DNA from 4 places in the Streptomyces sp. NPDC091377 genome. Region 4 is predicted to be linked to each of the others. Evidence: riboswitches for the same ligand, from Rfam matches in the RefSeq annotation. Region 4 holds a riboswitch; each other region holds the start of a gene.
The links. Region 4 has a riboswitch for cobalamin ahead of ACIQNG_RS36265 (ABC transporter substrate-binding protein). Riboswitches for the same ligand answer to the same signal wherever they lie in the genome.
Positions count from the first base shown of each region.

Region 1: another riboswitch for cobalamin. It lies ahead of ACIQNG_RS03900 (ribonucleoside-diphosphate reductase subunit alpha); the one in region 4 lies ahead of ACIQNG_RS36265 (ABC transporter substrate-binding protein).
Region 2: another riboswitch for cobalamin. It lies ahead of metE (5-methyltetrahydropteroyltriglutamate--homocysteine S-methyltransferase); the one in region 4 lies ahead of ACIQNG_RS36265 (ABC transporter substrate-binding protein).
Region 3: another riboswitch for cobalamin. It lies ahead of ACIQNG_RS13375 (prenyltransferase/squalene oxidase repeat-containing protein); the one in region 4 lies ahead of ACIQNG_RS36265 (ABC transporter substrate-binding protein).

Region 1 covers NZ_JBIVUE010000001.1:883,774-889,258, reverse strand. Annotated here, with positions in the region: gene ACIQNG_RS03915 (carbon starvation CstA family protein) at 1-1,913, shown strand, start outside; gene ACIQNG_RS03910 (YbdD/YjiX family protein) at 1,885-2,103, shown strand; partial or broken gene ACIQNG_RS03905 (GNAT family N-acetyltransferase) at 2,558-2,875, shown strand; cobalamin riboswitch at 2,921-3,067, shown strand; gene ACIQNG_RS03900 (ribonucleoside-diphosphate reductase subunit alpha) at 3,189-5,485, shown strand, end outside.
Region 2 covers NZ_JBIVUE010000004.1:371,210-376,694, forward strand. Annotated here, with positions in the region: gene lysA (diaminopimelate decarboxylase) at 1-372, shown strand, start outside; gene metE (5-methyltetrahydropteroyltriglutamate--homocysteine S-methyltransferase) at 455-2,785, opposite strand; cobalamin riboswitch at 2,938-3,164, opposite strand; gene ACIQNG_RS11900 (cupin domain-containing protein) at 3,163-3,708, opposite strand; gene ACIQNG_RS11905 (type III polyketide synthase) at 3,791-4,900, opposite strand; gene ACIQNG_RS11910 (cytochrome P450) at 5,314-5,485, shown strand, end outside.
Region 3 covers NZ_JBIVUE010000005.1:198,128-203,612, forward strand. Annotated here, with positions in the region: gene ACIQNG_RS13370 (hypothetical protein) at 1-468, opposite strand, end outside; gene ACIQNG_RS13375 (prenyltransferase/squalene oxidase repeat-containing protein) at 465-3,227, opposite strand; cobalamin riboswitch at 3,347-3,483, opposite strand; cobalamin riboswitch at 3,575-3,650, shown strand; gene ACIQNG_RS13380 (prenyltransferase/squalene oxidase repeat-containing protein) at 3,756-5,195, shown strand; gene ACIQNG_RS13385 (DUF4430 domain-containing protein) at 5,205-5,485, opposite strand, start outside.
Region 4 covers NZ_JBIVUE010000028.1:3,349-8,833, forward strand. Annotated here, with positions in the region: gene ACIQNG_RS36250 (ATP-grasp domain-containing protein) at 1-459, shown strand, start outside; gene ACIQNG_RS36255 (MDR family MFS transporter) at 456-1,751, shown strand; gene ACIQNG_RS36260 (class I SAM-dependent methyltransferase) at 1,758-2,507, shown strand; cobalamin riboswitch at 2,542-2,723, shown strand; gene ACIQNG_RS36265 (ABC transporter substrate-binding protein) at 2,753-3,802, shown strand; gene ACIQNG_RS36270 (FecCD family ABC transporter permease) at 3,799-4,896, shown strand; gene ACIQNG_RS36275 (ABC transporter ATP-binding protein) at 4,893-5,485, shown strand, end outside.

The DNA.
Region 1 (5,485 bases), on a different contig from region 4:
ACAACGGTATCGACTTCCACCCCACCGACCGCCGGGTGCTGCTCGGCCATCACTTCGCCGCGATCGCCGGAGCCGGGCCCCTGGTCGGGCCGGTGCTCGCCGCGCAGATGGGGTATCTGCCGGGCACCATCTGGATCGTCGTCGGGGTGATCTTCGCGGGTGCGGTCCAGGACATGGTGGTCCTGTTCTTCTCCACCCGCCGCGACGGCCGTTCGCTCAGTCAGATGGCGCGCGAGGAGATCGGCCCGTTCGGCGGGGCCGCGGCCCTGCTCGCCGCGTTCGCCATCATGATCATTCTGCTGGGTGTGCTGGCGCTGGTGATCGTCAACGCGCTCGCCGAGTCGCCGTGGGGCACCTTCTCCATCGGGATGACCGTCCCGATCGCCCTGCTGATGGGCTTCTATCTGCGGGTGCTGCGCCCCGGCCGGGTGGTCGAGGTGTCGGTGCTCGGGGTGGCGCTGCTGCTGTTCGCACTGGTGTCGGGGCGCTGGGTGGCCGAGTCGTCCTGGGCGGAGACCTTCACCCTCGCCCCGTCCACGCTGGTGATCTGGCTGGTGGCGTACGGGTTCATCGCCTCGATCCTGCCGGTGTGGATGCTGCTCGCGCCGCGCGACTACCTCTCCACCTTCATGAAGATCGGCACGATCGCGCTGCTCGCGCTCGGTGTGATCATCGCGATGCCGACGCTGAAGATGGACGCGGTGACCGACTTCGCCTCGCGCGGCGATGGGCCGGTCTTCGCGGGCTCGCTCTTCCCGTTCGTGTTCATCACCATCGCGTGCGGCGCGCTCTCCGGGTTCCACGCGCTGATCTCCAGCGGCACCACGCCCAAGATGATCCAGAAGGAGAGCCAGGTCCGGATGATCGGCTACGGCTCCATGCTCATGGAGTCGTCGGTCGCCGTGATGGCGCTGGTCGCGGCCAGCATCATCGACCCGGGTCTGTACTTCGCGATGAACGCCCCCGCCGGGGTCATCGGCACCACGGTGGAGAGCGCCTCTCAGGTGGTGACCAGTTGGGGCTATCAGATCTCCCCGGAGGACCTGGCGCAGGCGGCGAAGAACGTCGAGGAAGCCTCATTGCAGTCCCGTACCGGTGGCGCCCCGACTCTCGCGGTCGGTGTCTCGGAGATCTTCTCCCAGGTCACCGGGGGCGGGATGCGGGCCTTCTGGTACCACTTCGCGATCATGTTCGAGGCGCTGTTCATCCTGACCGCGCTGGACGCCGGCACCCGGGTCGGCCGGTTCATGCTCCAGGACATGCTGGGGAACGTCTACCGGCCGTTCAAGAACATCAGCTGGAAGCCCGGCCTGATCCTCACCAGCGCGATCGTGTGCGGGCTGTGGGGCTACTTCCTGTGGGTCGGCGTCCATGAGCCGCTCGGCGGGATCAACCAGCTCTTCCCGATCTTCGGTATCGCCAACCAGTTGCTGGCCGCCGTCGCGCTCGCCGTCTGCACCACGCTGCTGGTGAAGTCGGGCCGCCTGAAGTGGGCCTGGGTGACGGGAGTCCCGCTGGTCTGGGACGCGACGGTCACCCTGACCGCCAGCTACCAGAAGGTGTTCTCCTCCGACCCGCGGGTCGGCTTCTTCAAGCAGCGCGAGATCTACCAGGACGCCATCGACAAGGGCCAACTGCTCAAGCCCGCGACGTCCATGGACGACATGCGCACCATCGTCACCAACTCCACGGTCGACGGGGTCCTCTCGGCCGTGCTCGCGCTGCTGGTCGTCGTGGTGCTCGTGGACGCGGCCCGGATCTGCGTCCGCCATGTCCGCCGCCCGGCCCTGTCCACGCTCAGCGAGGCGCCGTACGTGGAGTCGAAGATCGTGGCCCCGGACGGGCTGTTCCCGACCAAGGCGGAGAAGGAGGAGGCGGCACGTCATGCGATCGGCACTGCTCCGGGCCCTTGATGTCCCACGGGCGCTGCGCGGGATCCGCTGGTACCTGCGCGAACTGACCGACGAATCGGCCTACGACCGTTACTGCGCCCATCTGCGCAAGGGCCGGCCGGACGCGGAGGTGCCGTCCCGGCGCGACTTCGAGCGCATGCGCACGGACCGCCAGGAGACCGACCCCCGCGAGGGCTTCCGCTGCTGCTGACCCCGGGCGCTCGGCCGGAAACCCGGCGGCACCGGGGGCCACCGCCCGGCACACTCGCCCCATGGACCTCACGATCAGACCCGCCCGCCCCGACGAGTACCTCCGGCTCGGTGAGCTGGTGGCCGACGCCTATCTTCGGGAGGGGCTGCTGGACTACGGGGAGGAGGATCCGTATCTCCCCGTGCTGAGGGACGTCGCGCGCCGGGCGGAGGTCGCCGAGGTGTGGGTGGCCACCACGCCGGACCCAGCCGCGACCCCGCCGGACACGGTCACCGTCCTGCCGGACCCAGCCGTCACCCCGCCGGGCACGGTCACCGCCACGCCGGACCCAGCCGCCGTCCCGCCGGGCGCGGTCACCGCCACGCCGGACACGGCCGCCACCTCGCCGGGCACGGTCACCGCCACGCCGGACCCAGCCGCCGTCCCGCCGGACAAGGTCGCCGCCCCGCCGGTCGCCGTCCTCGGGACCGTCACCTTCGTGCCGTCGGGGGGCAACCCCATGGCCGACATCGCGCGGCCGGACGAGGCCGAGATACGGATGCTGGCGGTTGCCCCCGAGGCCCGCGGACAGGGCGTGGGGGAGGCTCTCGTACGCGCCTGTGTGGCGCGCGCGGCCGGGGCCGAGCGGGTCGTGCTCTCCACCCAGAGCGCCATGCACGCCGCCCACCGGCTCTACGAACGGCTCGGGTTCATCCGCAGCCCGCACCGGGACTGGAATCCCGTACCGGAGCTGGACGACCTCACTCTCCTCACCTACGAGTTGACACTGTGAAACCGTCGCGACACAACATCTGGGGGTGACGCGACAGCGCGGCACAAGATGTATGCTCATGCTCGCTGTCGCCGCAGGGGAATCCGGTGCGAATCCGGAACTGTCCCGCAACGGTGTACTTGTGCGTGTTCGCGGGGTTTCGCGGCACGCGCCTGGTCAGTCCGAGGACCTGCCGACGGCGCACCCGACCACCCGGTCCGGGTGCAGGACGTCCGGGCCTCGTGGAATGGGCCGGTGGACGCGACGCCCCGTGCGCTCGTGAGCTGCCCCCTGCCCTCGGCGAGGTCCCGTGCCGAGCGAGGGAGAGCCCCACGTGACGATCGCGCCAGCCGACCCGGCTTCAGCAGTTGCCTCCGCCGCCACCCCCGTGGCCGCCGAGGGGAACGACGGTCCAGGTGCCGCGCTGCTGCGGACCCTGACCGAGCTGACCGCCGACCTCACCGACGCCGACCCCGGGCGGGTGGCCGCCGCCGCGTTGCGCGGCCGTTCCGCCCGGGCCGACGAGGCGGAGTTGCGGGAGCTGGCGACCGAGGCCGCCGCAGGGCTGATCTCCGAGGACCCCGCCTACTCGCGGCTGGCCGCCCGGCTGCTGACCCGCTCCATCGCCGCCGAGGCCGCCTCGCAGGGCGTCACCACCTTCACCGGCTCGGTGGCGACCGGTCACCGCGAGGGCCTGATCGCCGATCGCACCGCCGACTTCGTGACCCTGCACGCGGCCCGGCTGGACGCGCTGATCGACCCGGCCGCCGACGACCGCTTCGGCTACTTCGGGCTGCGCACCCTGCACAGCCGCTATCTGCTGCGCCACCCGATCACCCGCAAGGTGATCGAGACCCCCCAGCACTTCCTGCTCCGGGTCGCCGCGGGGCTCGCCGAGGACGACAGCGTCCGCGCGCTGGACGAGGTCGCCGCGCTCTACGGGCTGATGAGCCGGCTGGACTATCTGCCGTCCTCCCCCACCCTGTTCAACTCCGGCACCCGCCACCCCCAGATGTCCTCCTGCTACCTCCTGGACTCCCCCAAGGACGAGCTGGACTCCATCTACGACCGCTACCACCAGGTCGCCCGGCTCTCCAAGCACGCCGGCGGCATCGGTCTGTCGTACTCCCGGATCCGTTCGCGCGGCTCGCTGATCCGCGGCACCAACGGACACTCCAACGGCATCGTGCCGTTCCTGAAGACCCTGGACGCCTCGGTCGCCGCGGTGAACCAGGGCGGCCGGCGCAAGGGCGCGGCGGCGGTCTACCTGGAGACCTGGCACTCCGACATCGAGGAGTTCCTGGAGCTGCGGGACAACACCGGTGAGGACGCCCGCCGGACCCACAACCTCAATCTGGCGCACTGGGTGCCGGACGAGTTCATGCGCCGGGTCGACACGGACGCGCAGTGGTCGCTGTTCTCCCCGGCGGACGTGCCCGAGCTGGTCGACCTGTGGGGCGAGGAGTTCGACGCGGCCTACCGCGAGGCCGAGCGCAAGGGCCTGGCCCGGCGCACGCTCCCCGCGCGTGAGCTGTACGGCCGGATGATGCGCACCCTCGCGCAGACCGGCAACGGCTGGATGACCTTCAAGGACGCCGCCAACCGCACGGCCAACCAGACCGCGCGGCCCGGCCAGGTCATCCACTCCTCCAACCTCTGCACGGAGATCCTGGAGGTCACCGACGACGGTGAGACGGCCGTCTGCAACCTGGGCTCGGTCAATCTCGGCGCGTTCGTGGACCGGGCCGGCGGCGACCTGGACTGGGAGCGCCTGGACGAGACGGTCCGTACGGCCGTGACCTTCCTCGACCGGGTCGTGGACATCAACTTCTACCCGACCGAGCAGGCGGGCCGCTCCAACTCCCGCTGGCGTCCGGTGGGCCTGGGCGCGATGGGCCTCCAGGACGTCTTCTTCAAGCTGCGGCTGCCGTTCGACTCGCCCGAGGCGAAGGCCCTGTCCACGAAGATCGCCGAGCGGATCATGCTGGCCGCCTACGAGGCGTCCGCGGACCTGGCCGAGCGGCACGGCCCGCTGCCCGCGTGGGAGATGACCCGTACCGCGCAGGGCGTGCTGCACCCCGACCACTACGGGGTGGAGCCGGTCTGGCCGGAGCGCTGGGCGGCGCTGCGCGCCCGGATCGCCGCCACCGGGATGCGCAACTCCCTGCTGCTCGCGATCGCCCCGACCGCCACCATCGCCTCCATCGCGGGCGTGTACGAGTGCATCGAGCCGCAGGTGTCCAACCTGTTCAAGCGCGAGACGCTGTCCGGGGAGTTCCTCCAGGTCAACTCGTATCTGGTGCAGGATCTGAAGAACCTCGGTGTGTGGGACGCCCGGACCCGTGAGGCGCTGCGCGACGCCAACGGCTCGGTGCAGGGCTTCGGGTGGATCCCGCAGGAGGTGCGGGGGCTGTACCGCACGGCGTGGGAGATCCCGCAGCGCGGTCTGATCGACATGGCCGCGGCCCGCACCCCGTATCTGGACCAGGCGCAGTCCCTGAACCTGTTCCTGGAGACGCCGACCATCGGCAAGCTGTCGTCGATGTACGCGTACGCCTGGAAGTCGGGGCTGAAGACCACGTACTACCTGCGTTCGCGTCCGGCGACCAGGATCGCGCGGGCGGCCCAGGG
Region 2 (5,485 bases), on a different contig from region 4:
AAACGCACCGGCCGCCACACCTACGTCGCCGTCGACGGAGGCATGAGCGACAACCCGCGCCCGGCCCTGTACGGCGTCCGCTACGCGCCCCGGATGATCGGCCGCGCGGGCGGCGCCCCCGCCCCGGTCACCGTCGTCGGCCGGCACTGCGAGGCGGGCGACATCCTCGCCGCCGACGTCGAACTCCCCGAGGACATCCGCCCCGGCGACCTCCTCGCGGTCCCCGTCGCCGGTGCCTACCACCTCTCCATGGCCTCCGGGTACAACCTGGTCGGGCGTCCGCCCGTCGCCGCCGTCAGCGACGGCCAGGCCCGGCTGCTGGTCCGCCGTGAGTCCCTGGAGGACATCCGCGCCCGCGACATCGGGTTGTAGCGGGGCGCGGACGGGGGAGGGCCGAGGGCCGGGAGAGGCGTACACCGCGTACGCCTCTCCCGGCCCTCGCCCTGTCACCGCGCTACTTCGGCCCCGGCTCCGGCGCGATCTCCGCCCGCACGGTGCGGGCGGCGGACACCAGGTGTTCCAGGGAGGCCCGGGTCTCGGGCCAGGCGCGGGTCTTCAGTCCGCAGTCGGGGTTGACCCACAGGCGCTCGGCGGGGATGGCCCTGAGCCCGGTGCGCAGCAGGTCGGCCGCCTCCTGCGCGCCCGGTACCCGGGGGGAGTGGATGTCGTAGACGCCGGGGCCGGCCTCGCGGGGGTAGCCGTGGGCGGCCAGTTCGCGGGCGACCTGCATGTGGGAGCGGGCCGCCTCCAGGCTGATGACGTCGGCGTCGAGGTCGTCGATGGCCTGGACGATGTCGCCGAACTCGGCGTAGCACATGTGGGTGTGGATCTGGGTGTCCGGCCGGACCCCGGCCGTGGTCAGCCGGAACGCCTCGGTGGCCCAGTCCAGGTAGCCGGGCCGGTCGGCGGTCCGCAGGGGCAGGGTCTCGCGCAGTGCGGGTTCGTCGACCTGGATGACGGAGGTTCCGGCGGCCTCCAGGTCGGTGACCTCGTCGCGCAGGGCGAGCGCCACCTGGCGGGCGGTGTCGGCGAGGGGCTGGTCGTCGCGGACGAAGGACCAGGCGAGCATGGTGACCGGCCCGGTGAGCATGCCCTTGACGGGGCGGGTGGTGAGCGACTGGGCGTAGGTGGTCCAGCGCACCGTCATGGGGCGGGGGCGGGAGATGTCGCCGGCCAGGACGGGCGGGCGGACGTAGCGGGTGCCGTAGGACTGGACCCAGCCGTGCTGGGTGGCGAGGTAGCCGGTGAGCTGTTCGGCGAAGTACTGGACCATGTCGTTGCGTTCGGGCTCGCCGTGCACGAGGACGTCCAGTCCGGTCTTCTCCTGGAAAGAGATCACCTCCTGGATCTCTGTCTTGATGCGGTCCTCGTAGCCGGCGGTGTCGATACGGCCCGCGCGCAGGTCGGCGCGGGCGGCGCGCAGTTCGTCGGTCTGCGGGAAGGAGCCGATGGTGGTGGTCGGCAGCAACGGCAGCCCGAGGTGGGCGCGCTGCGCGGAGGTGCGCCGCGCGTAGGGCTGCGAGCGGCGGGTGTCGGTGGCGGTGACCGCGGCGGCGCGGTCCCGGACAGCGGGGTCGCGGGTGATCGGGGAGTGCTCGCGGGAGGCGAGGTCGGCGCGGTTGGCGGCGAGTTCCGCGGCGATGGCGTCGGTGCCCTGGGCGAGGCCCTTGGCGAGGGTGGCGATCTCCGAGGTCTTCTGCCGGGCGAAGGCGAGCCAGCGCCGCACCTGGGGTTCGATGTCCCGTTCCAGGCCGGTGTCGAGCGGGACGTGCAGCAGGGAGCAGGAGGCGGCGACGTCGACGCGGTCGGCCAGGCCCAGCAGGGTGGCGAGGGTGGACAGGGAGCGGGAGAAATCGTTGATCCAGATGTTGCGGCCGTTGACGACCCCGGCCACCAGCCGCTTGCCGGGCAGCCCGCCGGCCGCCGCCAGCGCGTCCAGGTTCGCGGCGGCGGCTTCGGTGAAGTCCAGCGCCAGTCCCTCCACCGGTGCCTTCGCCAGCACCGGGAGGGCTTCGCCGAGATGGTCGAAGTACGACGCCACCAGCAGCTTCGGCCGGTCGGTGAGGGCGCCGAGGTCGCGGTAGGCGCGGGCGGCGGCGTTCAGTTCGGCCGGGGTGCGGTCCTGCACCAGCGCGGGCTCGTCCAACTGCACCCACTCGGCGCCGGCCGCCCGCAGATCGGCCAGGACCTCGGCGTAGACGGGCAGCAGCCGGTCCAGCAGGGTCAGCGGCTCGAAGTCGGCGGCCACCCCGGGCGCGGGCTTGGCGAGGAGGAGGAAGGTGACCGGCCCGACCAGCACCGGACGCGCCGCCAGCCCGAGCGCGAGGGCCTCCCTCAACTCGCCGACCTGCTTGCCGGGGTCGGCGCTGAACACCGTGTCCGGGCCCAGCTCCGGGACCAGGTAGTGGTAGTTCGTGTCGAACCACTTCGTCATCTCCAGCGGCGCCATCTCCTGGGTGCCGCGGGCCATCGCGAAGTAGCCGTCCAGGGCGTCCGCGTCGACCGCCGTCCGGTGCCGGGCGGGGATCGCGCCGACCATCACGGTGGCGTCCAGGACGTGGTCGTACAGCGAGAAGTCACCGGTGGGGACCTCGGTGATGCCGGCGTCGGCCAGTTCATGCCAGTGGGCGCGGCGCAGCGCGGTGGCCGTCGCGGTGAGTGCGGTGGCGTCGGTGCGGCCCTTCCAGTAGCCCTCGATCGCCTTCTTCAGCTCCCGGTGCCGTCCCTGGCGGGGGTAGCCGTACACAGTGGCCTGGGTCGCCGCGGCTGCGGACGTGCGGGTCACGGAGATCTCCTTCGCGAGATGAATCCCTGAGATCCCGGGGACGGGACGGGGGCGCGAAGGGTGACGGGACCGGACGGAAGCGGCCTTCGGCCGTCCGCTCGGTCTGTACGCCGACCCGCCCACGAGGTCACCGGGATGTCCGCGCGCGAGTGGTTCGCGCACGGGCAGATGGCAGGTCTTCGGACTCGCGGGCACGTTCCCCGGTGGCACACCGGAGGACACCTACAGGCCGTCGCTTCCCAGACCCCGAGGGGTCCAGTGCGTATGACGGCGGTCGTTCCCGCTCACCGCTGCGGGGCAGTCCCGGATTCCCACCGGGTTCCCTCTTACGACGCCTCCCGCCTGGCGGACGGGGCGAACCAGCTGCACCGGCCACCTTAACCGCACGGCGGCTCGTAGCGCAGTGGGGTGAGCTGATGGACGTCGTAGCGCAGCCGCAGGGCGGCGACGGCCGCGTGGTCGATCTGATCGCCGTCGGCGGCCAGGAGGTCCATCAGTTCCTCGAAGTACCGCTCGTGCGCCGGGGGAGGGGCGGCCTGGAAGAGCACCCGGGCCGGCGCTCCGCCCGGGTTGGCGAAGGCGTGCGGACAGCCCGGCGGTACGAACAGCAGAGTGCCGGGGCCGGCCCGCACCGCCCGTTCGCCGGACGCCGACTCCCACTCCCGCCAGCGGTCGGGCGTCCGCACCAGCGGTTCGAAGGCGAGCACCTCCAACTCGCCCTCGATGACGTAGAACAACTCCTCGCTGTGCGTGTGGGTGTGGGCGCCCACGTCGAATCCGGGCGGGACGACGACCTCGAAGGTGGAGGCGGTCCGGGAGTGCGCGCCGGTCACCTTGAAGGTGACGTGCTGGGCGGCGGCGGCCATGGTCCGGCCGCCGCCGGGCGGCAGCACCAGCCCGGCGGACGGGACGATCGCGGTCATGCTCCTCCGCTCACGAGGGGGTCCGTGTGCGCGACGGCTCCTGCGTTCACGAGGGGGCCCGTGTGCGCGACGGCCTTTTCGCTCATGAGGGGCCCTCGGTGGCCACGGCCGGGGTGTCGCCGCTGCGCTCCGTGGGGTCGGGCGTGTCGGTGACCCAGCGGCCCAGGGAGATCTCCGCGGTGATGCCGGGGCCGAAGCCCGCGATCATGCCCAGCGCGCCGGGCGGGCAGCCGCCCTCCTCGAACAACCGTCGCAGGGCGTCCAGGACCACCGCGCTCGCGATGTTCCCGTAGTCGGCGAGGGTGGCCCGGCTGAAGCGGAACTTCTCCGGCGGGACGGCGAGATAATGGCTGAGGTCGTCCAGGATGCGCGGGCCGCCCGCGTGGATCAGATAGAAACCCTGTGTGCTGACGTCCCGCTGGTGCTGGGCGGCCAGGGAGGACAGCGCGGGCGCCAACTGCTTCATCGTGCCCGGGACCCGCCGGTCCAGCATGAAGTGGAAGCCCGTGGGACGGACCCGGTAGGCGATCCAGTCCTCGCTGTCCGGCACCAGGTACGAGCCGTTGGCCTCCAGACTCACGCCCGTTCCGCCGGAGCCGCGGACCACGGCGGCGGCCACCGCGTCCCCGAACAGTCCGTTGGAGAGCATGTTCCCCACGGTCAGATCGGTCGGCTGGTAGCACAGCGAGCAGAACTCGCAGGCCACGATGAGGGCGTTGGAACCGGGGTGGGCCGCGCAGAAGTCATGGGCGCGGTTGATGGCCGCGCCGCCCGCCGCGCAGCCGAGCTGGGCGATGGGGATCTGACGGCAGTCGTAGCGGAACCCCAGGGCGTTGATCATCCAGGCGGTCAGCGAGGGCATCATGAAGCCCGTGCACGAGACATAGATGATGACGTCGATGTCCCGGGGGCCGAGCCCCGCGTGGGCGAGGGCCCGCTCGACCACGTCCGGGACGCGCGCCTTCGCCTCCGCCTCGTACGTCTCCGTACGCGCCTCTAACCCCGGGTGCCGCAAGGTCTTCTCCAGCGGCTGCACGACATGGCGTTTGCTGACGCCGGTGTTGCCGATCAGACGGAGCGCCAGCGGCAGTTGTTCATGGCCCCTGTACAACGACCGGGCCAGGCTCAGCGTCTGTTCATGCGTGATCGTGTACTCGGGCACGGCCACCGCCGGGCAGCACAGGACGGGCATGGAGTTCCCCCTTCAGAGATGATCCGTTTCAGCGAGATCCGTCTCGGCAGACCGGTCCTTGCCCTTCATGTCCCTGGAACATGCGACAAGCCCACTAAACACCCTCGATAGCGTGAGATGGGCGCCCGTGGGCAAGGGAAGGGGCGCGGGACGCGGGGTGGTGCCGGGGTGCGCGCGGGCGTGCGCGACGCTCGGCGACCGGCGGACCGGTACGACGTAAGCGCCGTGGGCGCCGTCAGGGGCGGGGTTTGTGGGGAGTGCGGGGCGCGCACCCTTTTATTGAATTCAGCGTGCATGGGGTTATTTCTCTGTCATATGCGTCGGCCGGTGCGCGCGTATTTCCGTGTTCCGTTCTTCGGGAAAGTCGAGAAATTCGGGAAAGTCGATCGTCTATTCGAGTAAAGGGAGAACTCATGTCCCAGCAGTCCGCTCAGTCACACGACAGCGTGCGTCCGCCGCGTCCGCCGCTCGTCCTGGACCCCAACGGCGCCGACTGGCAGTCGGAGTTCCGGACCCTGCGCGACAGCGGGTCGGCCGTCCGGGTCGACATCCTCGGGGTGACCGCGTGGTCGGTCGCCGACCCCG
Region 3 (5,485 bases), on a different contig from region 4:
GATCCACAGGTCGACGCTGCCGGGCTTGGGCTTGTAGAGCATGGCGCCGAGTTGGCTGTAGCTCCAGTCGTTCTGGCCGGGGTCGGCGTGCCAGTAGGACCAGTAGGCGGAGGCGGGCGGGGTGAGGACGCAGTCGTCCTGGGCGGCGGTCGGGAACTGTTTGCCGTTCTTGTACCCGCTGTATCCGATGCGGCAGATGAACGCCGGGCCGTCGTGGCCGGTGCCGGTGGTGCGCCAGCCGCCCTGGTTGAGGAGTTCGTAGCCGGTGGTGGGGGTGGTGCCGCAGGAGCGCAGGATCGGGCCGCCCCAGTCGCTGAAGTCGACGGCGAGGACGGCGCCGGAGGTGGTGGTGCACCGGCCCATCGGCTGGGGGTCGGCCGCCGCGGGGGCGGTGGTGGCGGTGAGGGCGGCCGTGGTGAGGGCGAACGCGCCCATGACCCGGGCCGCCAGGGTGATCAGTCGTCTCATCGTCCGCTCCCTGTCCCGGCCCGGCGCCGGGTCACGACCACGACCCGCCAGCCTGCCAGCGTCATCAGTGCGGCGATCGCCGCGAGGGCCATGACCTGCACGCCGGTGGAGGCGAGTGCGCCGCTGCCGCCGTCGGCGCCGAGGCCGCCGTCCGATCCGCCCGCGCCGCCGGAGCCGCCGGAGTCGCCCGGGGTGACGATGTCCGGCGTCCCGCCGCTGTCGCTCGGGCGGGGTGTCGGTTGCGGGGAGGTGCCGTCGAGGCTGCGTTCCAGGTCGGCGAAGGAGATCCCGGTGGAGCCGCCGACGGCCTGGGTGGAGGCGCGCAGATCGGAGCCGCGCTGGCCCTCCTTCGCCACGTTGAAGCCGCCGTCGCCGTTCTGCTGCGCGGCGAGGAACCGGCGGGCGTCGGCGATCTCGTCCCGGTACGTCGCGGTGTCCAGCGACAGGCCCTGGACGGCGAGGGCGGCGGAGTTGACGGAGTTCCCCGCCGCGCCGGGGAAGCCTCCGTCGGCGAGTTGCCGGGTGGCGATCCAGCTGAGCGCCTCGTCCACGGCGGCGTCCTCACCGGCGAGGTCGAGGGCCATCGCGGCCATCGCGGTGGAGTCCACGTCAAAGTCGCCGGTGGGCGGGATCAGGCTCGGCCAGGCGCCGTTGTCGTGCTGGAGGCTCTTCAGGTAGGCGATGGGCTCCTGGGCCGCGTCCTCCTCGCCCGCCCTGAGCTGGGCGATGACGGCGAGGGACTGGGAGAAGACGGACGGGGCGTAGGTGTAGGCGCCCTTGGCCGCGCAGGAGCGGTCCGGTGCGGTGCTGGCGCCGGCGCACACGGCCTTCTCCAGCGCGGCGATCAGGTCGTGGCCCGCGAAGTCGCGCGGGTCGCGGCCGACGGCCTCGGCGAGCAGCGCGGTCTTGCCGAGGGAGCCGCCCGCCGCGTACCTGGTGCCGATGCCGGTCCAGTCGTTGACGGTGCGGTCCTCGCCGTCGGTTCCCTCCTGGTCGAGGAAGTCGACGATGCCGCGCAGCGTGGCGTTGTCCAGGCCGGTCGCGGCGAGCGCGTAGGCGCCGTCGATGGTCAGGCCGAAGTCGGCGCGGGAGGTGCCGGGTCCGGCGGTGTAGTACTGGCCCTGCTTGAGGCGGGCGGGGCCGGTGAGGTAGGCGACGCCCTTGGCCAGGTCCGGCCCTTCGCCCGGGGACGCCGTGGTCGACGGCGTCGGTGTGGGCGGCTCCGTCGGCTCGGGTGCCTTGGCGGTCAGGTCGGCGAGGCTCGTGCCGATTCCGGCGAGCACGGCGAGGGTGGTCGGGTAGACCACGGGGTCGGTGACGCCCTCCTCGAAGGCGAAGCCGCCGGCGTCGGTCTGTTCGCGTGAGAGCCAGCCGACGGCCGCGTCCGCGCGTCGGGTCTCACCGAGTGCGCGCAGCGCCTGGGCGGCGTAGGCGGTGGTGATCACCCCGGCGGTGGGGGAACCAGTGTAGGCGGGGAAGGCGCCGTCCAGGCGCTGGTTCTTCGTCAGGTACCGGCGTGCCTTGGCGACCTCGGCGGTGTGTCCGCCCGCCTTCCGGAGCACGAGGGCGACCAGGCCGGTGGTGCCGGCGTCGCCGTCGCAGTTCTCGCCGGGGCGGATCAGGATGCTGGTGACCCCGCCGTCGCGGCACTGGAGCCGGGCCAGCCGGTCGACCGTCGAGGCGGGTGGGGTCTGCCCGGCGCGCAGCAGGGCGAGCACGGCGAGGGCCTGGCCTTCGGTGTAGCCGGCGTCGCGGAAGTCGCCCCTGGCGGTGCAGCCGGGGGTGGGTCCGTCGCCCGAGTCGGGGCCGGCGGGGCAGACGTGCCGCAGGAGGTCGCCGGTGAGGTCGTGGCCTCCGAAGTCGCCCGGGTCGCGTCCGGTGACGGTGGCGAGGAGGGCGAGCCGGGCCGCCGCGGTGGCGTCGGGGGCCTGGTCGGCGCCTGCGGGGTAGGCGTGGGGGGTGGCGGTCCTGGCGAGGAAGTCGGTGACCTTGCGCAGGGTCGCGCCGGAGCCCTCGGCCGCGGCGAGGGCGTAGGCCGTCTGGACGGTCAGGAAGTGGTTGGGGCCTTCGGCGCCCTCGTCCACGATCCGCTCGCCGTCGGTGAGCCGGCCCTTCAGCCAGGCGGCGGCGCCGGGGGCGTCGATGTCGCCGGGGGCTCCGGTGGGGGTCGGGTCGGGGTCGGGCGTGCTCCCGCCGTCCGGTCGTACGTCGTCGGGGGTGAAGGTGGGGCGGCCGGTGGTGCCGCCGATGTCGGTGCCGCCGAACACCCAGGCGTCGACGTCGCCGTCGGCCGGCTTGCGGTCCATGGCGCCGTACTGGCTGTAGAACCAGGTGTCGTCCTCGGGACCGGCCACCCAGTACGACCAGTAGGCGGTGGCGGGCGGGGTCAGGACGCAGTCCTCGCGGTCCGGGGTCGGGTACGGGGTGCCGGAGGCGCCGTAGCCGATGCGGCAGATGAAGGCGGGGCCGTCGTGCCCGGTGCCCTCGGTGGTGAATCCGCCTTCGTGCAGCAGGTCGTAGCCGGTGGTGGGGGTGGTGTCGCAGCCGCGTTCCACCGTGCCCCCGAAGGGGCCGAAGTCGACGGCGACGACGGCGCCCTTGGTGGCGGTGCAGGTGCCGACGGGGTCGGCCGCCGCCGGGGAGGTGACGGTGAGGAAGGTGACGCAGGCGGCGACGAGCACCAGCAGTGCCGTCGTGGCCGCGGTCCAGGGCGCGGGTCTGCCGCCCGGCCGTCGTTCTCTGCGCTCTGCGGTCCGCACCGCGGCCCCCTCGTCTCACCGGTCCGGCGCGGGACGGGAACGTGGGGAAAGCCTCGCGGCACACGGGGGTCCCGTGCCCGGAGGCTGGTCGCACCACGCCGTAGTCCGCGACGGCGTCTGTCGCTCGTTCACGCTCCAGGCAGTCCGGCTCGCCCGGCGCGCGGCCGGGCCTACGGTTGCGGGTCAGCGCCGGATTTCGACCGGCTTCCCCTGGAACTCCTTGCGTAACAGGCGGATTTGAACACGGCCGGTACCCGCCGTCAAGGCGGCCGGAGGGGGCGCGCGGGGTGACATGGCTCCTATGGCGGCGCAATCCCCGGTCGGGTACCGTCCCGCACTGCCGAGTGGGGGAACCCGGTGGGAATCCGGGGCTGACGCGCAGCGGTGTGGGACGGCTGGAGGCCGGACCGAGCCCGAATGCCCAGGCGGCGCAGTTCTTCTGGCAGCCGGTCCACGCGTTCCGGACGGCGGTCGCGCCCCGCGCTGCTCGCCGGGCCATGGCCGCGTCCCTGATCCCAGGAGCAGCCCATGTCCCGTCCCGTCACCGCCGTACGCCGTTCCCGCCGGGTGGTCGTACGGCGTCTCGTCCTCACCTCGGCCGCCGGGCTCGGCGCCTTCGCGCTCACCGCGCTGCCCGCCTCGGCAACCGCCACGCCGGGGCAGATCGCCACCTCCAAGACCAATGGCGTCGCCTATCTCAAGTCCCTCCAGGCGGCGGACGGTTCGTACGCCGGGCCGGGGCTGTCCAACGAGTGGGCGTTCAGCGCGTTCGCCCCGGCCGGGACCGCCGCCGTGGACGTCGCACCGGGCGGGGACACCACGAAGAACGCCAGAACCGTCTACCGCGCTCTGCTCTCGACGAGCGGCTGGCCCTCCGCCACCCCCGTGGTCACCGACTACGAGCGGGCGACGCTCAACGCCTACGCGGCCGGTATCGACCCGGCCCGGGTCTCGGCGTCCCGGAACCTGATAGCGGACATCTACCGGTACTGGCAGACCGCGGAGCCCGGCTACTTCGGCCCCTCGGCCACCTTCAACGGCACGGTCTTCGCGGCGCTCGCGCTGAACGGGGCGAGGACCCAGTCCGGGCAGGTCCGCGTCCCCCAATCCCTGCGGGACGCGATGGTCACCCGGGTCCGCGCCAACCAGCACAACGACGGCGGCTGGAACTACAGCAAGGCCGAGGGCAACCCGGCCCAGCTCGCCGCCCCCAGCGACATCGACATGACCGGCGCCGCGATGGCCGCGCTGTGTGTGTCCGGCGTCCCGAACACGGACCCGGACATCACGCAGGCCAAGGCGTTCCTCAAGAGCAAGCTCGTCGCGAACAGCGGCGCCTTCAACGCCATGTTCGGGGTCAACACCGACTCCAACGGCTGGGCGGTCTCCGGCCTCAACGCCTGCGGCATCAACCCGCAGACCGGTGACTTCCTCACCGCCCTGGGCAAGACGCCGGTGGACTTCCTCATCGCCCAGCAGTTCAACCCGGGCGGCGGCTTCAAGTACCTGCCCAGTGACACCGCGCCGTCGGCGTACGCCTCCATCGACGGGCTGCGCGCGGTGGCGGGCGGCGGCTTCACCTCCGCCCCGCCGGTCCCGACGACGCCGGGCGCCCCGCGATGGGTGGGCCAGGGCTCCTTCACGTCCGGCACGGCGACCCGGCTGGCCCTCACGGTCGACGACGGGGCGGGCGGCCTCAAGGTCTGCTCGGTCGCCCTGACCCCGACGGGTACGACGACGACCCTGGGGGCCGTCCTGGACGCGGCGCTCGGCGCCGCCACCCCGTCCGGCTGTGTCACCGCGCTGACCCCGTCCTCCGGCACGGGCGCGATCACCTCCCTCAACGGGAAGGCCGACAGCGGTACGAACACCTGGAAGGTGAGCGTCGACGGTTCCGCGTTCACCTCGGCGACACGCGAGCGGACCATCGGGGTGGGCGACACCATCGCCGTGCGCTGGGGCGCGTGACGGCAGACCTCAGAGCGCCGTCCAGGTGAACGCCACCTGGTCGCCCGCGTTCAGCTTGAACTGGCAGCCGCCGACGGGGGTGGAGGTCCCGTTGACGGAGATGTTCCAGTAGGCGACCCCGCCCCCGCTGACGTTCTTGACGCTCTCCACGAAGTAGTCCTCGAAGGACGGGTACCAGGTGCCGTCCCACGTGAAGTGGGCCTTCCGGGCGGCGTCGTCGAGTGCGGCGGTGGGGGTGGGCACGGCGCTGGGGTGGGCGCCGCCGTTGGTGCCGTCGCACCTGTGGGTGC
Region 4 (5,485 bases):
CATGTGGAGTTCGTGCTGACCACCGACGGTCCCGAGGTGGTGGAGGTCAACCCGCGGATCGGGGGCGCGCTGGTCGGCGAGGGGCTGTGCCGGGCGCTGGGGGTGAATGTGTACGAGGCGATGGTCGAGGCCGCGCTCGGCCGCCGCCCCGGGCTGATGGACGCCGACCAGCCCGGCGGACCGGCCGTCGCCTTCGTCCTCGGCTACCCGTCGGCGCCCGGTGTGCTCACCGGCGTCGACGGTCTCGACCGGCTGGCGGACATGCCGGGATCACCCCTCTGGTATCCGGTCAAGCGCACCGGTGACCCCGTCGAGCATCTGGCGGACAGCCGGGGGTACGCGGGGATCGTGTACGCGGAGGCCGAGACGGCGGAACTGGCCACGCACCGGGCGGTGGCGGCGGCGAACGCGGTGCGGGTGCGCACGGAGCCGTTCCCGGACGCGGAACCGATCCCGTGACCGATCCGGTCACCGGTCCCGTGACCGAACCGGGGGCGGAGCGCGCCGGGCGGGCGGCCGGGGCCCGTCCGGCGCGCTCCCCGCTGGGCCGGCTCACCGCTCCCCTGCGCTTTCTGCTGCTCAGCTCGTTCCTGATCCCGCTCGGCAGCTTCATGGTGCTGCCGTTCATGTCGGTGTTCCTGCACGAGCGGCTCGGGATGGGGCTCGGCACGGTCGGGGTGGTGCTCGCGGTGGCGTCGCTCGTGCAGTTCTCCGGCGGGATCGCGGGCGGCGCCCTCGCGGACCGGATCGGACTGCGCCGCACGATGCTGTGGGCGCTGGTGATCCGTACGGCCGGGTTCGTCGGTCTGCTCCTCGCCCTGCGCTGGCCGCCGCTCGCGGTCGCCGCGCTGGTGCTGACCTGCTGCGGCGCGGCGCTGTATCTGCCCGCCAACAAGGCGTATCTGGTGCACGGTGTGGACGAGGAGCGCCGTCCGGCGTTCCTGTCGGCGGGGAACGCGGCGCTGAACGCGGGCATGGCGGTGGGTCCGCTGATCGCCGGGCCGTTCGTGCTGTCCTCGCCGGGCTGGCTGTTCGTCGCCGTCACGGCCCTGTTCGTCCTGGTCACGGCGGGCCACAGCAGGCTCCCGGAGACGGGCGGGGACCGGTCGGCGGACGGCGGGGGCGAGCGGCAGGGCCTGCTGACCGGGGTGGCGGTGCTGCCGTTCGCCGCCAATCTCATCGCCTTCTATCTGTACTTCCACTTCCAGCACTTCCTCGCGGTGTACGCGGTCGAGCGGGCGTCCAGCGCGTTCTACAGCCTGGTCCTGCTGCTCTGCTTCACCCTGGTGATCGTCGTCCAGCCGTTGGCGTCCGGGCTGATCCGGCGGATGCCGTACGCCACGGCCCTCGTGGTCGGCTTCACGGGGCTGGCGGCCGGGCTCGCCGTGCTGGCGATCGGCACCCGGCCGGCGCTGCTGGCAGGCGGGGCGCTGATCACCCTCGGCGACATCGTGCTGTTCCTCAAGAACGACCTGGAGGCGCTGGCGCGCAGCCGGCGCTCGGACGCGGTGGTCTTCGGGCAGCAGCGGCTGGCCGCCGGGCTCGGCGCCTGCGCGAGCGGGGTGGTCGGCGGTCAGCTCTACAGCCTCGGCGAACAGGCCGGGAGCACCGGCTGGTTCTGGCTGCTGGCCGCCGTGCAGTGCGCGCTGCTGCCGCCGGTGCTGATCGCGCTGCGCGGTCGCGACACCGTGCCGGACCCCCTCCCGCACGGCTCCACCGATTCCCCCACGGCGACACCGAAGGAGACATGAGGCCGTATGACACGGACCGGCGGATTCCAGGACGACGACTTCTGGATCGAGTTCCACGACTTCCTCTTCTCCGAGCAGCGCCACACCCAGGCGGAGGAACTGCTGGCGACCTCACCGCTGCTGGCGTTCCCGTCCGGCGCGCGGGTGCTGGACCTGTGCTGCGGTCCGGGGGTGTTCACGGTGCCGCTGGCACGGCGCGGGCACCAGGTGACGGGCGTCGACCTGAGCCCGGCCCTGCTGGAGCGGGCCCGCAAGCACACCGCCGACGCGGGGGTCCAGGTGACGTATGTGCGGGCCGACGCGCGCGCGTACACGGAGCCGGCCGCCTTCGATGTGGTCCTCAACATGTTCACGTCGTTCGGATACTTCGAGGACCCGGCCGACAACGCGCGGGTGCTGCGCACGATGCGGGACTCTCTGGTGCCCGGGGGCACGCTCGTGCTGGATCTCGCGGGCAAGGAACTGCTGGCCCGCCGGGTCACCCCGCCGAAGGTGGTGCGGCGCGGGGACGATCTGATGGTGCAGACGGACTCCGTGCTGGACGACTGGGCGCGGCTGAGCAGCGAGTGGGTGCTGGTGCGGGGCGAGCGGGTGACGCGGGCCACCCTCGTGTGGTTCGTGTACAGCGCGGTGGAGTTGCGGCGGATGGCCGAGGAGGCGGGGTTCGGCCGGATCGAGGTCTTCGGCGGCTTCGACGGCCGTCCCTACGACGAGAACGCGGAGCGGCTGGTGCTGCGGGCGGTGCGGGAGGAGTGAGGCGGCGGGGGCCTGCCTTGGGACACCTGGTGGGCAGACCGTAGGATCAGCGGGTCATCGCCGCGACGGGAATCAGGAAGCCGGTGCGAATCCGGCACGGTCCCGCCACTGTGACCGGGGAGTGCACCCTTCACCACGCCACTGCGCGCCGCGCGGGAAGGCGAGGGGAACGTCGATCCGGGAGTCAGGACACTGGCCTGTCGCGGGCCCGATCCTAGGAGCGCGGACTCCCCAGGAGGCTTCACGTGTACGACGGCCTGTCCCGTCCCCCGCTGTCCACCCCTGCCCGTCGTCGCCCGGCCCTGCGCGCGGCGGCCCTCGCCCTGTCGGCCGCGCTGCTGGCCGCCGGCTGCGGTTCCTCCGGGAACGGCGCCGACGGCGAGGCCGGTTCGTCCGGTGCGCCGGGCTCGGCCGAGGGCTTTCCCGTCACCGTGGAGAACTGCGGTGTGAAGACGACGTACGACGAGCCGCCGTCGCGGGTCGTCACCATCCATCAGCACCCCGCCGAGCTGCTGCTGGCGCTGGGGCTGAAGGACAGGATGGTCGGCACCGCCTTCCCCGACTCGGCGGTGCTGCCGGAGCTGGAGAAGGACTACGAGGCGATCCCCGAGCTGGCGAAGAAGGAGCCGTCGTTCGAGACCGTGCTGGAGGCCGAGCCGGATCTCGTCTACGGCGGGTACGGCAGCGCCTTCGCCGAGAACGAGGGCCGCTCGCGCAAGGCGTTCACGGACGCCGGCATCGACACCTACCTCAACCGTGAGTACTGCGGCGGCGAGAAGGGGGTGACGATGCGGGACACCTACGACGAGATCCGCACCGTCGGGAAGATCTTCGGGGTGCCGGACCGGGCCGACGCGCTGGTCGCCGACCTCCAGGACCGGGTCGGCGAGGCGTCCTCGGCGGTGAAGGGCGAGTCGAAGGTGCCGGTGTTCGTGTACGACAGCGGCGACAAATCGGCGTTCACGGCCGGTGGCAAGGGGCTGGGCAGCGAGCTGATCGACCTCGCGGGCGGCGAGAACGTCTTCGCCGACCTGGACGAGGTGTTCGGGGACGTCTCCTGGGAACAGGTCGTCGAGCGCAAGCCCGAGGTCATCGCCATCTACGACTACGAGGGCGCGGGCAACGTCGAGCGCAAGAAGGAGTTCCTGCTCGGGCAGCCGGCGCTCGCCGAGGTGCCGGCCGTGAAGAACAAGCGGTTCGTCGTGCTGCCGCTGACCGCGACGCTGGTCGGCATCCGGTCGGCGTACGCGGTCGAGGATCTCGCGAAGGCGCTGCACCCCCAGAGCGTCCGGTGACCGTTCCGGTCACGGGGAGGTCCACCACCGTGAAGGGGCCGGGCCGGGCCGGCCGGGCCACGCTCGCCGGCACCGTGGCCGTTCTGGGTGTGCTGCTCGTGGTGTCCGCCACGGCGGGCCTCGCGATCGGTTCGGTGCAGGTGCCGCCCGGCCAGGTGTGGGGCATCGTCACCCACGCGCTGGGCGCCGGCTGGACCGAGCCCGACTGGTCGGGCGCGCGGGAGACCATCGTGCTGGACGTGCGGGCGCCGCGGGTGCTGCTGGGCGCGGTGGTCGGCGCCGGGCTCGCGGTGGTGGGCACCGCCATGCAGGCCCTGCTCCGCAATCCGCTCGCCGAGCCGTATCTGCTGGGCGTGTCCTCGGGGGCGTCCCTCGGGGCGGTCCTGGTCATCGTGTTCGGGGTGAACCTGCTCGGCACGGTGTCGCTGTCGGCCGCCGCGTTCGTGGGTGCCCTCGGCGCGCTGCTGCTGGTGTACGCGACGGCCCGTTCCGGCGGGCGGATCACCTCGGTGCGGCTGGTGCTGGCCGGGGTGGCGATCGCGGCCGTGCTGACCGCCCTGCTGGATCTGCTGCTGCTCACCACCGACCGGGGCAATCAGGCGCGTGAGGTGCTGGCCTGGACCCTGGGCGGGCTGGGCGGTGTCAACTGGGGCATGCTGTGGCTGCCGAGCACCGCCCTGGCGTCGGGCATCGGGATTCTGCTGGCGCAGGCCCGCAATCTGAATCTGCTGCTGGCGGGTGAGGAGGCGGCGACCACGATGGGGCTGGACGTGGCCCGGTTCCGGGCCCGGATGTTCGTCCTGCTCTCCCTGATCACCGGGGTGCTGGTGGCGGCGGCCGGGCCGATCGGGTTCGTCGGTCTGATCCTGCCGCACATCGTGCGGCTGTTCGTGGGCGGCGACCATCGCCGGGTGCTGCCGACGGCCGCGCTCGGCGGGGCGGTCTTTCTGATCTGGGCCGATATCGCGGCACGGACGGTCGCCGCGCCGCTGGAGATCCCCGTCGGGGTGCTCACGGCGCTGTGCGGGGGGCCGTTCTTCCTGTGGCTGATGCGCCGGGACGCCCGGCGCGGCACGGAACGAGGTGCGGTATGACGGCGACCGAACTGGCCGTCTCGGGGGTGACTCTCACCGCGGGCGCCCACCGGCTGGTGCGGGATGTCTCCCTGACCGCCGGCGCGGGCGAGGTGGTGGGCCTGGTCGGCCCCAACGGCAGCGGCAAGTCCAGTCTGCTGCGGGCCGTGTACCGGGTGCTGCGTCCGGCGAGCGGCGAGGTGCGGGTGGACGGTGCCGACGCCTGGGCGCTGCCCGTGCGGCAGGTGGCCCGTACGGTGGCGGCGGTGGTCCAGGAGGCGGGCGCCGACTTCGATCTGACGGTCCGTGAGGTGGTGGCGATGGGCCGTACCCCGCACAAGCGGCTCCTCGACGGGGACACCGCCGAGGACGCGCGGCTCATCGAGTGGGCGCTGGACGCGGTGGACGCCGTGGAGCTGGCCGGCCGCCCCTTCGACCAGTTGTCGGGCGGGGAGCGCCAGCGGGTGCTGATCGCCCGCGCCCTGGCCCAGCAGCCGTCGCTGCTGGTGCTGGACGAGCCGACCAATCATCTCGACATCCGCCACCAACTGGACGTCCTCGGCGCCCTGCGGCGCCTTCCCGCGACGGTGCTGGTGGCCCTGCACGACCT